2 regions of the Streptomyces sp. NPDC057438 genome follow, and region 2 is predicted to be linked to the other one. Evidence: riboswitches for the same ligand, from Rfam matches in the RefSeq annotation. Region 2 holds a riboswitch; the other holds the start of a gene.

Region 1 (4,301 bases), on a different contig from region 2:
GACACCGGGGACGACCTCGGTGTCGTAGCGGTCCACCAGCCGTTTGTGCATGTGCATGTAGGAGCCGTAGAACATCGGGTCGCCCTCCGCGAGGACCGCGACCGTGCGCCCGGCGTCGAGATGTGCGGCCAGGCGCGCCGACGCCTCCTCGTAGAAGTCCTCCATCGCGCCCTTGTAGCCGCCCGGGTGGTCGGTGGTCTCCGTGGTCAGCGGATACATCAGCCGTTCCTCGATGTGGTCGTCGCGCAGGTGCTTCGCGGCGATCGAGCGGGCGATGGAACGGCCGTGCCGGGCGCAGTGATACGCGATCACGTCCGCCTCGGAGATGACCTCGACGGCCCGGACGGTCATCAGGGACGGGTCACCGGGGCCGAGCCCCACCCCGTACAGCTTCCCGCTCACTCTTCCTCACTCGCGATCGCGTTGAGCGCGGCGGCGGCGATGGCGCTCCCGCCACGACGGCCGCGTACGACGAGGTGCTCCAGGCCCGAGGGGTGCTCCGCCAGCGCGTCCTTGGACTCGGCCGCGCCGACGAACCCGACGGGCACACCGATGACGGCGGCGGGCCGGGGCGCGCCCTCGTCGATCATCTCCAGCAGCCGGAACAGCGCGGTGGGCGCGTTGCCGACGGCCACGACCGAGCCCTCCAGCCGGTCCCGCCACAGCTCCAGCGCGGCGGCGCTGCGCGTGGTGCCCAGCTTCGCCGCCAGCTCGGGCACGCCGGGCTCGGAGAGGGTGCACAGCACGTCGTTGTCGGCGGGCAGCCGCTTGCGGGTCACCCCGCTGGCCACCATCCGCACGTCGGTGAAGATGGGTGCCCCGGCCCGCAGGGCCTCACGGGCACGGGCCACCACGTCGGGCGTGTACGCCAGGTCCCGTACGAGGTCGACCATTCCGCAGGCGTGGATCATCCGTACCGCGACCTGGCTGACGTCGGCGGGCAGGGCCGCGAGGTCCGCCTCCGCGCGGATGGTGGCGAAGGACTGGCGGTAGATCGCCGGGCCGTCCTTCTCGTAGTCGTAGGTGGTCACGGTGGTCTTCTCGCTGCTCTCGGTCGGCGTACGGGGGTCGTTCGTGCGGGGGTCGTGCGTGCGGGCGTAGTCCGGGTAGGTCGTGCGCGTCATCGGGGCCGTGCCGTGCGGGTTCTCGGCCTTATGCGGTGATCTCCCCCAATACGGCGGCGAGTCGCGACGTGTCCGCCATGGGGGCGGTGCGCGGGCTTCGGCCGGGGGTGGTGCGGGAGAGCTGGTAGCCGCCGCTCTCCACCGCCACCACGTCGATCCGTTCGCCCCGGGGGTGGCCGCAGCGGCGCTCGCAACCGGACCAGTACAGGGGAAGTCCGGCGCCTCCGGTTGCCGCCAGGCTCCCGGCCGCGTCCGCCCGTACGTCCGCCAGGGACTTGGCGCAGCCGGGCCGTCCGATGCAGGCGCCGACACGCAGCCAGGGGGAGGCGGGGTCGGTGACCAGACCGGTCACGGAGAGCCGGGCGAGCGCGTCGGCCGCCTGCTCCTCGGTCAGGTCCGGTACGGGGACGACGACTCCGCGCCACGGGGTCAGCCGCAGCTCACGGCACGGCGTCGCGGCCGCGAGGGCGGTCAACTCCCGCCACTGGAGGGGGGTGAGGCGACCGAAGGGGGCGTGCACGGAGAGGGCGTCGCCGACGGTTCCCGGCGGCGGGCCGCCCTCGGCTCCGGCCGGGCTCGTCCCGCACTCGGTACGGGGCCGGCTCACGGAGTCGACGCCGACGGCGGCCAGCCGGTCCCGGACCCGGCCGGGCAACCCGTCCTGGAAGGGGAGTTCGGTCACCCGCCAGACCCGGGCCCCGCCCTCCCGCGCCGCCTCCAGGAAGGTCTCGGCGGCGGTCAGCGCGGCACGGGCCGCGTCCTCACCGGGGACCGACAGACTCTCGGCGGCCGTCCCCAGGCTCAGCAGGGCACCACCGTCCTCGGCCGCCCGGACGGTCACATCGGCGTCCAGCGCGGCCACATCGCCCCGCCCGTCGTCGAGAGCGAACAGGAACCGGCCCGACAACCCCCGCGCCGTCCCACTCGCGCACAACGCGGTGTCGAGGGCGGACAGCCAGGGCCGTACGTCGCGCAGACCGAGTCCGTCGAGACCGGACAGGGGCGAGGCGACGATGTTGCGCACCCGTTCGTGTCCGGCGGACGGCAACAGCCCGGCAGCGTCCAGCGATCGGGCCAGCTCGCCCCCGCAGCCCTCGGCCAGCCCACGCAGTTGCACATTGCCGCGGGAAGTGAGGTGAAGATCACCGTCGCCGAGCCGTCGTGACGCCTCCGCGAGCGCCTCGGCCTGCCGGACGCCCAGCACACCGCCGGGCACGCGGACCCGGGCCAGCGCCCCGTCGTCCGCCGTATGCAGCCGCAGCGCCCCCGGGCAGGCGTCGCCACGGTCCCGTGTGACCGCTGTGGCCTGGGACGATGAACGCGGGGGAGGCGTGGACATGGCGGCGAGCATACCCACCGGCACCCCGGACGTATCCTCCGCCCTTTTGAGGCGACCCTTACTATGCTGCTTGGTGGATCATCCGGTCCGCCGACGCCACCAAGGCGCTAGGGTCTGTCGTCGCATTCCCTAGGGGAGGAAGCCCGGTGTGAGTCCGGCGCGGTCCCGCCACTGTGAGCCCGTCCCAGGAGGGTCGGGCGAGTCAGGAACTCCCTTCCCCGTACCGCCCGGTCCGCCCGGGCAGGGGAGACTCCGATCCGACACCGCCCGGGGCGCGGACCCCGAGGAAGGCCAGCAGCCGCATGCAGCCATCGCCCGGGGAGCGCTCGACGCAGCCCCGCATCCTGCTCCTGTCGACCTCCGACACCGACCTGCTCAGCGCCCGCGCGGCAGCCGGCCCGGTCCCGTACCGCTTCGCCAACCCCTCCCGGATCGCCCTGGAGGACCTCCCGGACCTCCTCGACGGCACCGGCCTGGTCGTCGTACGCCTCCTCGGCGGCATCCGGGCCTGGCAGGACGGCCTCGACCTGCTGCTCGCCGACGGCCGCCCGGTCGTCGTCCTCACCGGTGAACAGGCGCCCGACGCCCAGCTGATGGCCGCCTCCACGGTCCCGGTCGGCATCGCCGCCGAGGCCCACGCCTATCTCGCGCACGGCGGCCCCGCCAACCTGGAGCAGCTGGCCTGCTTCCTCTCCGACACCGTCCTGCTCACCGGGCACGGCTTCGACGCGCCCGCGCCCGCGCCCTCCTGGGGCCCGCTGGAGCGCACCCCCCGCGACACCGCCGACGGCCCGACCGTCGCCGTGCTCTACTACCGCGCCCACCACATGAGCGGCAACACCGCCTTCGTGGGCACCCTGTGCGAGGCGATCGAGGACAAGGGCGCCCGTGCGCTCCCGCTGTACGTGGCCTCGCTGCGGGCCCCCGAGCCCGAGCTGATCGAGGAACTGCGCGCCGCCGACGCCATCGTGACCACCGTCCTCGCCGCGGGCGGCACCAAGCCCGCCGAGGCCTCGGCCGGCGGTGACGACGAGTCCTGGGACGCGGGCGCCCTGACCGGCCTCGACGTGCCGATCCTCCAGGCCCTGTGCCTGACCGGCTCGCGCGCCGCCTGGGAGGAGAACGACGAGGGCGTCTCCCCGCTCGACGCGGCCAGCCAGATCGCCGTTCCGGAGTTCGACGGCCGGCTGATCACCGTCCCGTTCTCCTTCAAGGAGATCGACGAGGACGGTCTCCCGGCCTACGTCGCCGACCCCGAGCGCGCCGCCCGCGTCGCCGGGATCGCCGTACGCCACGCGCGACTGCGTCACATCGCCAACGCGGACAAGCGCCTCGCGCTCGTCCTGTCCGCCTACCCGACCAAGCACTCCCGCATCGGCAACGCGGTCGGCCTCGACACCCCCGCCAGCGCCGTCGCCCTGCTGCGCCGCCTGCGCGAGGAGGGCTACGACTTCGGGACCGACGCCGAGGTGCCGGGCCTGGCCTCCGGCGACGGCGACGAGCTGATCCGCGCGCTGATCGAGGCGGGCGGCCACGACCAGGACTGGCTGACCGAGGAGCAGTTGGCCCGCAACCCGGTCCGGATCCCGGCGGCCGACTACCGCCGCTGGTACGCCGGACTCCCCGAGGAACTGCGCACCTCCGTCGAGGAGCACTGGGGGCCGGCACCCGGCGAGATGTTCGTCGACCGCAGCGCCAACCCGGAGGGCGACATCGTCCTCGCGGCCCTGCGCTTCGGCAACCTGCTGATCCTCATCCAGCCGCCGCGCGGCTTCGGCGAGAACCCGATCGCGATCTACCACGACCCGGACCTCCCGCCCTCCCACCACTACCTCGCC
Region 2 (4,301 bases):
CGTGGCGTCGGAGAGCATCGCGAACACTCCGGTCGCCTCGGCGAGCCGCGCGCTGTCGGGGGCACGCAGGTGCGCACCGGACGCAGCTGACACGGCGTGGCGTTCTGACATGGGCCCAGCGTAGGCGTTCCTCCTGCGGCCCGGGGGGTCACATACGAGTGTAGCCCTCATGTGCGCACGTGCGCACATGAGGGCTACACTCGTGCGTACCGACACCCGACCGCTCGACGCCACGCCGAGGGGAGCCGTTCGTATGCTCGCCGTTCTGCGCCATCGCGCCTACCGGCGGCTGTTCGCCGCCCAGGTCGTCGCGCTCGTGGGTACCGGGCTCGCGACCGTCGCCCTCGGACTGCTGGCCTACGATCTCGCGGGCGCCGACGCCGGTTCCGTCCTCGGGACGGCCCTGGCGATCAAGATGGTGGCGTACGTGGTGATCGCCCCGGCGGTCGGCGCGGTCGCCGACCGGCTGCCGCGCCGGGCGCTCATGGTGACGGCCGATCTGGTGCGTGCCGGGATCGCCGTGTCGCTGCCGTTCGTCGGCGAGGTCTGGCAGGTGTACGTCCTGGTCTTCCTCCTGCAGTCCGCCTCGGCCGCGTTCACGCCCACGTTCCAGGCCGTCATCCCCGACGTGCTGCCCGAGGAGCGCGACTACACACGGGCACTGTCGATGTCCCGGCTCGCGTACGACCTGGAGAGCCTCTTCTCCCCCGCCCTCGCGGCCGCCCTGCTGTCCGTCGTCACCTACGACCGGCTGTTCACCGGCACCGTCCTCGGTTTCCTCGCCTCGGCCGCGCTGGTGCTCTCGACCGCCCTGCCCGAACGGCCCGCCTCCACCCTGCCCCGCGCGGGCGGGGTGTACGCCAGGGCCACGGCCGGCACCCGCCTCTTCCTCGGTGTCCCCGCGCTGCGGGCCCTGCTCGCCCTGAACCTCGCGGTCGCTGCGGCCGGCGCGATGGTGACCGTCAACTCGGTGGTCTACGTCCGCGAGGTGCTGGGCCTGTCGGCGGGCGCCGTCCCCCTCGCGCTCGGGGCGTACGGCGCCGGGTCGATGGCCGTGGCGCTGGCCCTGCCGCGGGTCCTGAACAGGGTCCCGGACCGGACGGTGATGCTGCCGGGCGCGCTGTCCCTGGCCGTCGTCTTCGCCGGACTCTGGGCCGTCACGGCCGCGCGGGACGGGAACTGGCGCCTGCCCGCGCTGCTCGTCCTGTGGGCCGCGTTCGGCGCCGCGTCCTCGGCGGTGCTCACCCCGGCCGGGCGGCTGGTGCGCCGGTCGGTGGAGCCCGGGGGCCGTACGGCCGCGTTCGCCGCGCAGTTCTCCCTGTCGCACGGCTGCTGGCTGCTGACGTACCCGCTCGCCGGGTGGCTGGGAGCGGCCGGACTCGGCCGGGCGGTGCTCGCGCTGGGGGCGATCGCCCTGGCGGCGGCGCTGCTGGCCGTACGGCTGTGGCCGCCGACGGGGTCAAAGGCCCGGTCGACGGCCGGCTCGCCCGCGGCTCCCGCGACGACGGCCCATGTGCACGCGGACCTCCCACTGGGCCACCCCCACCTGGTGGGGGCCCTGCGGGTCCCGACGGGCTGGCGGCACAGCCACGGGCACCTCGCGGACGGGCTGCACGCCCGGTAGCGGTGCCCTGCCGTCAGACGCCGAGTGCCGCCCGGAGGGTCGCCGCCTTCCTGCTCATGCATCCGGACCGGCTGCCCGGAACTTGCGCCCGGCGTGTCAGGGCCGGGTCGTCGTCTCCGCGATCCCGGCGGCCACGGACGCTGGATGTCCTCGGTCGGCCCGTCGGGCGGAAGGAGCCTCGGCCGGGTGATCGGCGCGCGGGCGAGGGCGAGTCGCGGCTCCGACCGCAGGGGCGGAGCCTGCCCGGCGCCCGGCCAGGCGCTGCCCATGGCTCGGGACCGACGTATGGGCGGGCCGTGGACCATCGTCGATGCGCCGGGGGCGTGCGGATGCATCGTGGGTGCGCCGGTCTGCGGGCGGATCACAGGTCAGGCCCGGCGCGCCGGGAGTCGGAGGGCGGCCCGTCGTCCGCTTCTCCTCGATCCGGGCGAACCGCCACACCAGCAGGGCGACCGCCCAGGTGACGAGGAACAGGCCGACGACGGCGTAGCCGGCGACGTTGAGGTCGAGGCCGGCGACCCCGTCCCGGAACGGGCCGTGCGGACCCGCCTTGTCGGCGACGAGACCGAGGAGTTCGACGGTGCCGATGACGAGGGCGACGGCGACGGCGACCGGTGACGGCGAGGTTCTAGTACACCTTTTTCGGTCAGGCGTCAGGCTCCCCCGCCTTGCAGGCCGGTGACCCGGCATCGGGCAACTGCCGTACGGTGACGGGTACTCGACGCGCTCCCCGAGCGCGAGCCTGGTACCCGACACGGTGGAGCCCCGGTCGGCGGGAATGAACTCCGGGACCTCCCTGGCCAAGGGCGGCCACCAGTGCGAACACTGCCCGCCGTCCGCCGACGTCGCGAGGTCACTCGTGTGCGGCAGGGGGACGGTGGGGCGTGCGCGGGGGTGTGAGCTGTTCCACGGCGCCCGCGCGCCCCTCGTCTCCGCTTGTCAGCGCCCTTGTGTGGGCACTACTGTCACCACGCCTTGGTGAACGGGAAATCCGGTGTGATGCCGGTGCGGCCCTCGCCACTGTGATCGGGAAGTCCGGCTCCAGTCCTCACGGACAGCCACTGGGTCTTGTGACCCGGGAAGGCGGAGCACGGGCGGTGGTACCCGTCAGCCAGGAGACCGGCCAAGGCGCGTCAACCATCCACGAGGTGCTGGAGAGGGTCTGCTGAGCCATGCACATAGCCGAGGGTTTCCTTCCTCCGGCGCACGCGATCGCCTGGGGTGTCGCGTCCGCGCCGTTCGTCGTCCACGGAGTCCGGGCACTCACCCGTGAGGTCAGGGAGCATCCCGAGAGCACCCTGCTGCTCGGCGCCTCCGGAGCCTTCACCTTCGTCCTGTCCGCGCTGAAACTGCCGTCGGTCACCGGAAGTTGCTCCCACCCCACCGGCACCGGGCTGGGCGCCATCCTGTTCCGGCCGCCGATCATGGCGGTGCTGGGCACCATCACCCTGCTCTTCCAGGCGCTGCTGCTCGCGCACGGCGGCCTGACCACGCTCGGCGCCAACGTCTTCTCGATGGCGATCGCCGGCCCCTGGGCGGGCTACGGCGTCTACCGGCTGCTGCGGCGGTTCGACGTGCCGCTGATGGTCACGGTGTTCTTCGGCGCGTTCGTCGCCGACCTGGTCACCTACTGCGTCACCAGCGTGCAGCTGGCGCTCGCCTTCCCGGACCCGAGCAGCGGCTTCCTGGGCGCGCTCGGCAAGTTCGGTTCCATCTTCGCCGTCACCCAGATCCCGCTCGCGGTCAGCGAGGGTCTCCTCACCGTTCTCGTGATGCGTCTGCTGGTGCAGTCGAGCAAGGGCGAACTGACCCGGCTCGGCGTGCTCCTGACCGCCGGCCGCGACAGCGCCGGCACCGAGGCCGAGACGAAGGCGGTGGCCCGGTGAACCGGAACACGAAGATCAACCTCCTGCTGCTGTTCGTCGTGGCCGCGCTCGCCGTACTGCCACTGGCCCTCGGCCTCGGCGACCACAAGAAGGAGCCCTTCACGGGCGCCGACGGCGAGGCGGAGACCGCGATCACGGAGATCGAGCCGGACTACCAGCCCTGGTTCTCCCCGCTGTACGAGCCGCCGTCCGGTGAGATCGAGTCGGCACTCTTCTCCCTGCAGGCCGCGCTCGGCGCGGGCGTCCTCGCCTACTACTTCGGCCTCCACCGAGGTCGGCGCCAGGGCGAGACACGGGCCCGGGCGCAGCTGGACGGGGCGGACACCGGCCCGGCTCCGGCGGCAGGGCCGGAGGCGACAGGCGCGGAGGCGAACGCCACGGCGGCATCGACAGCCACCGCGGCCGCGACGGCGACCGCGGCTTCCCCGGCCACGAGGACCACGGCCGACGAGGAGCGCGCGTCCGACGGTCCCGGCGGAAACTCCCCCACCGGGCGGGTCTGACCCCCGTGCTGCCGATCGACGCGGCGGCGCACAGCAGCCGCTGGCGCCACCGCCATCCCGTGGACAAGGCCGTGCTCGGGCTCGGCCTCACCGTGCTCGCGATCTCCCTGCCGCCCTGGCCCGGCGCCGCCCTGGTCCTGCTGACCGCGCTCGTCGTGCTGCTGGGCCCGGCGGGCGTCCCCGGCCGCCGGCTGTGGCGTGCCTACCGGGTGCCACTGGGCTTCTGCGTGACCGGCGCGCTGCCGCTGCTCGTCCAGGTCGGCGGGCCCGACGGGTTCGTCACCCTGG

The links. A riboswitch is a leader RNA that binds a small molecule or an ion and turns the genes downstream of it on or off. The one in region 2 is predicted to bind cobalamin.
Region 1: another riboswitch for cobalamin. It lies ahead of cobN (cobaltochelatase subunit CobN); the one in region 2 lies ahead of ACFU5F_RS35890 (energy-coupling factor ABC transporter permease).

The regions. Positions count from the first base shown of each region.
Region 1 is NZ_JBHVDD010000005.1:166,360-170,660, reverse strand. It holds gene ACFU5F_RS05790 (precorrin-2 C(20)-methyltransferase) at 1-402, opposite strand, end outside; gene ACFU5F_RS05785 (precorrin-8X methylmutase) at 399-1,031, opposite strand; gene cobG (precorrin-3B synthase) at 1,153-2,475, opposite strand; cobalamin riboswitch at 2,555-2,696, shown strand; gene cobN (cobaltochelatase subunit CobN) at 2,766-4,301, shown strand, end outside.
Region 2 is NZ_JBHVDD010000098.1:11,385-15,685, forward strand. It holds gene ACFU5F_RS35875 (ArsR/SmtB family transcription factor) at 1-111, opposite strand, end outside; gene ACFU5F_RS35880 (MFS transporter) at 254-1,624, shown strand; gene ACFU5F_RS35885 (hypothetical protein) at 1,721-2,314, opposite strand; cobalamin riboswitch at 2,562-2,767, shown strand; gene ACFU5F_RS35890 (energy-coupling factor ABC transporter permease) at 2,797-3,510, shown strand; gene ACFU5F_RS35895 (energy-coupling factor ABC transporter substrate-binding protein) at 3,507-4,013, shown strand; gene cbiQ (cobalt ECF transporter T component CbiQ) at 4,019-4,301, shown strand, end outside.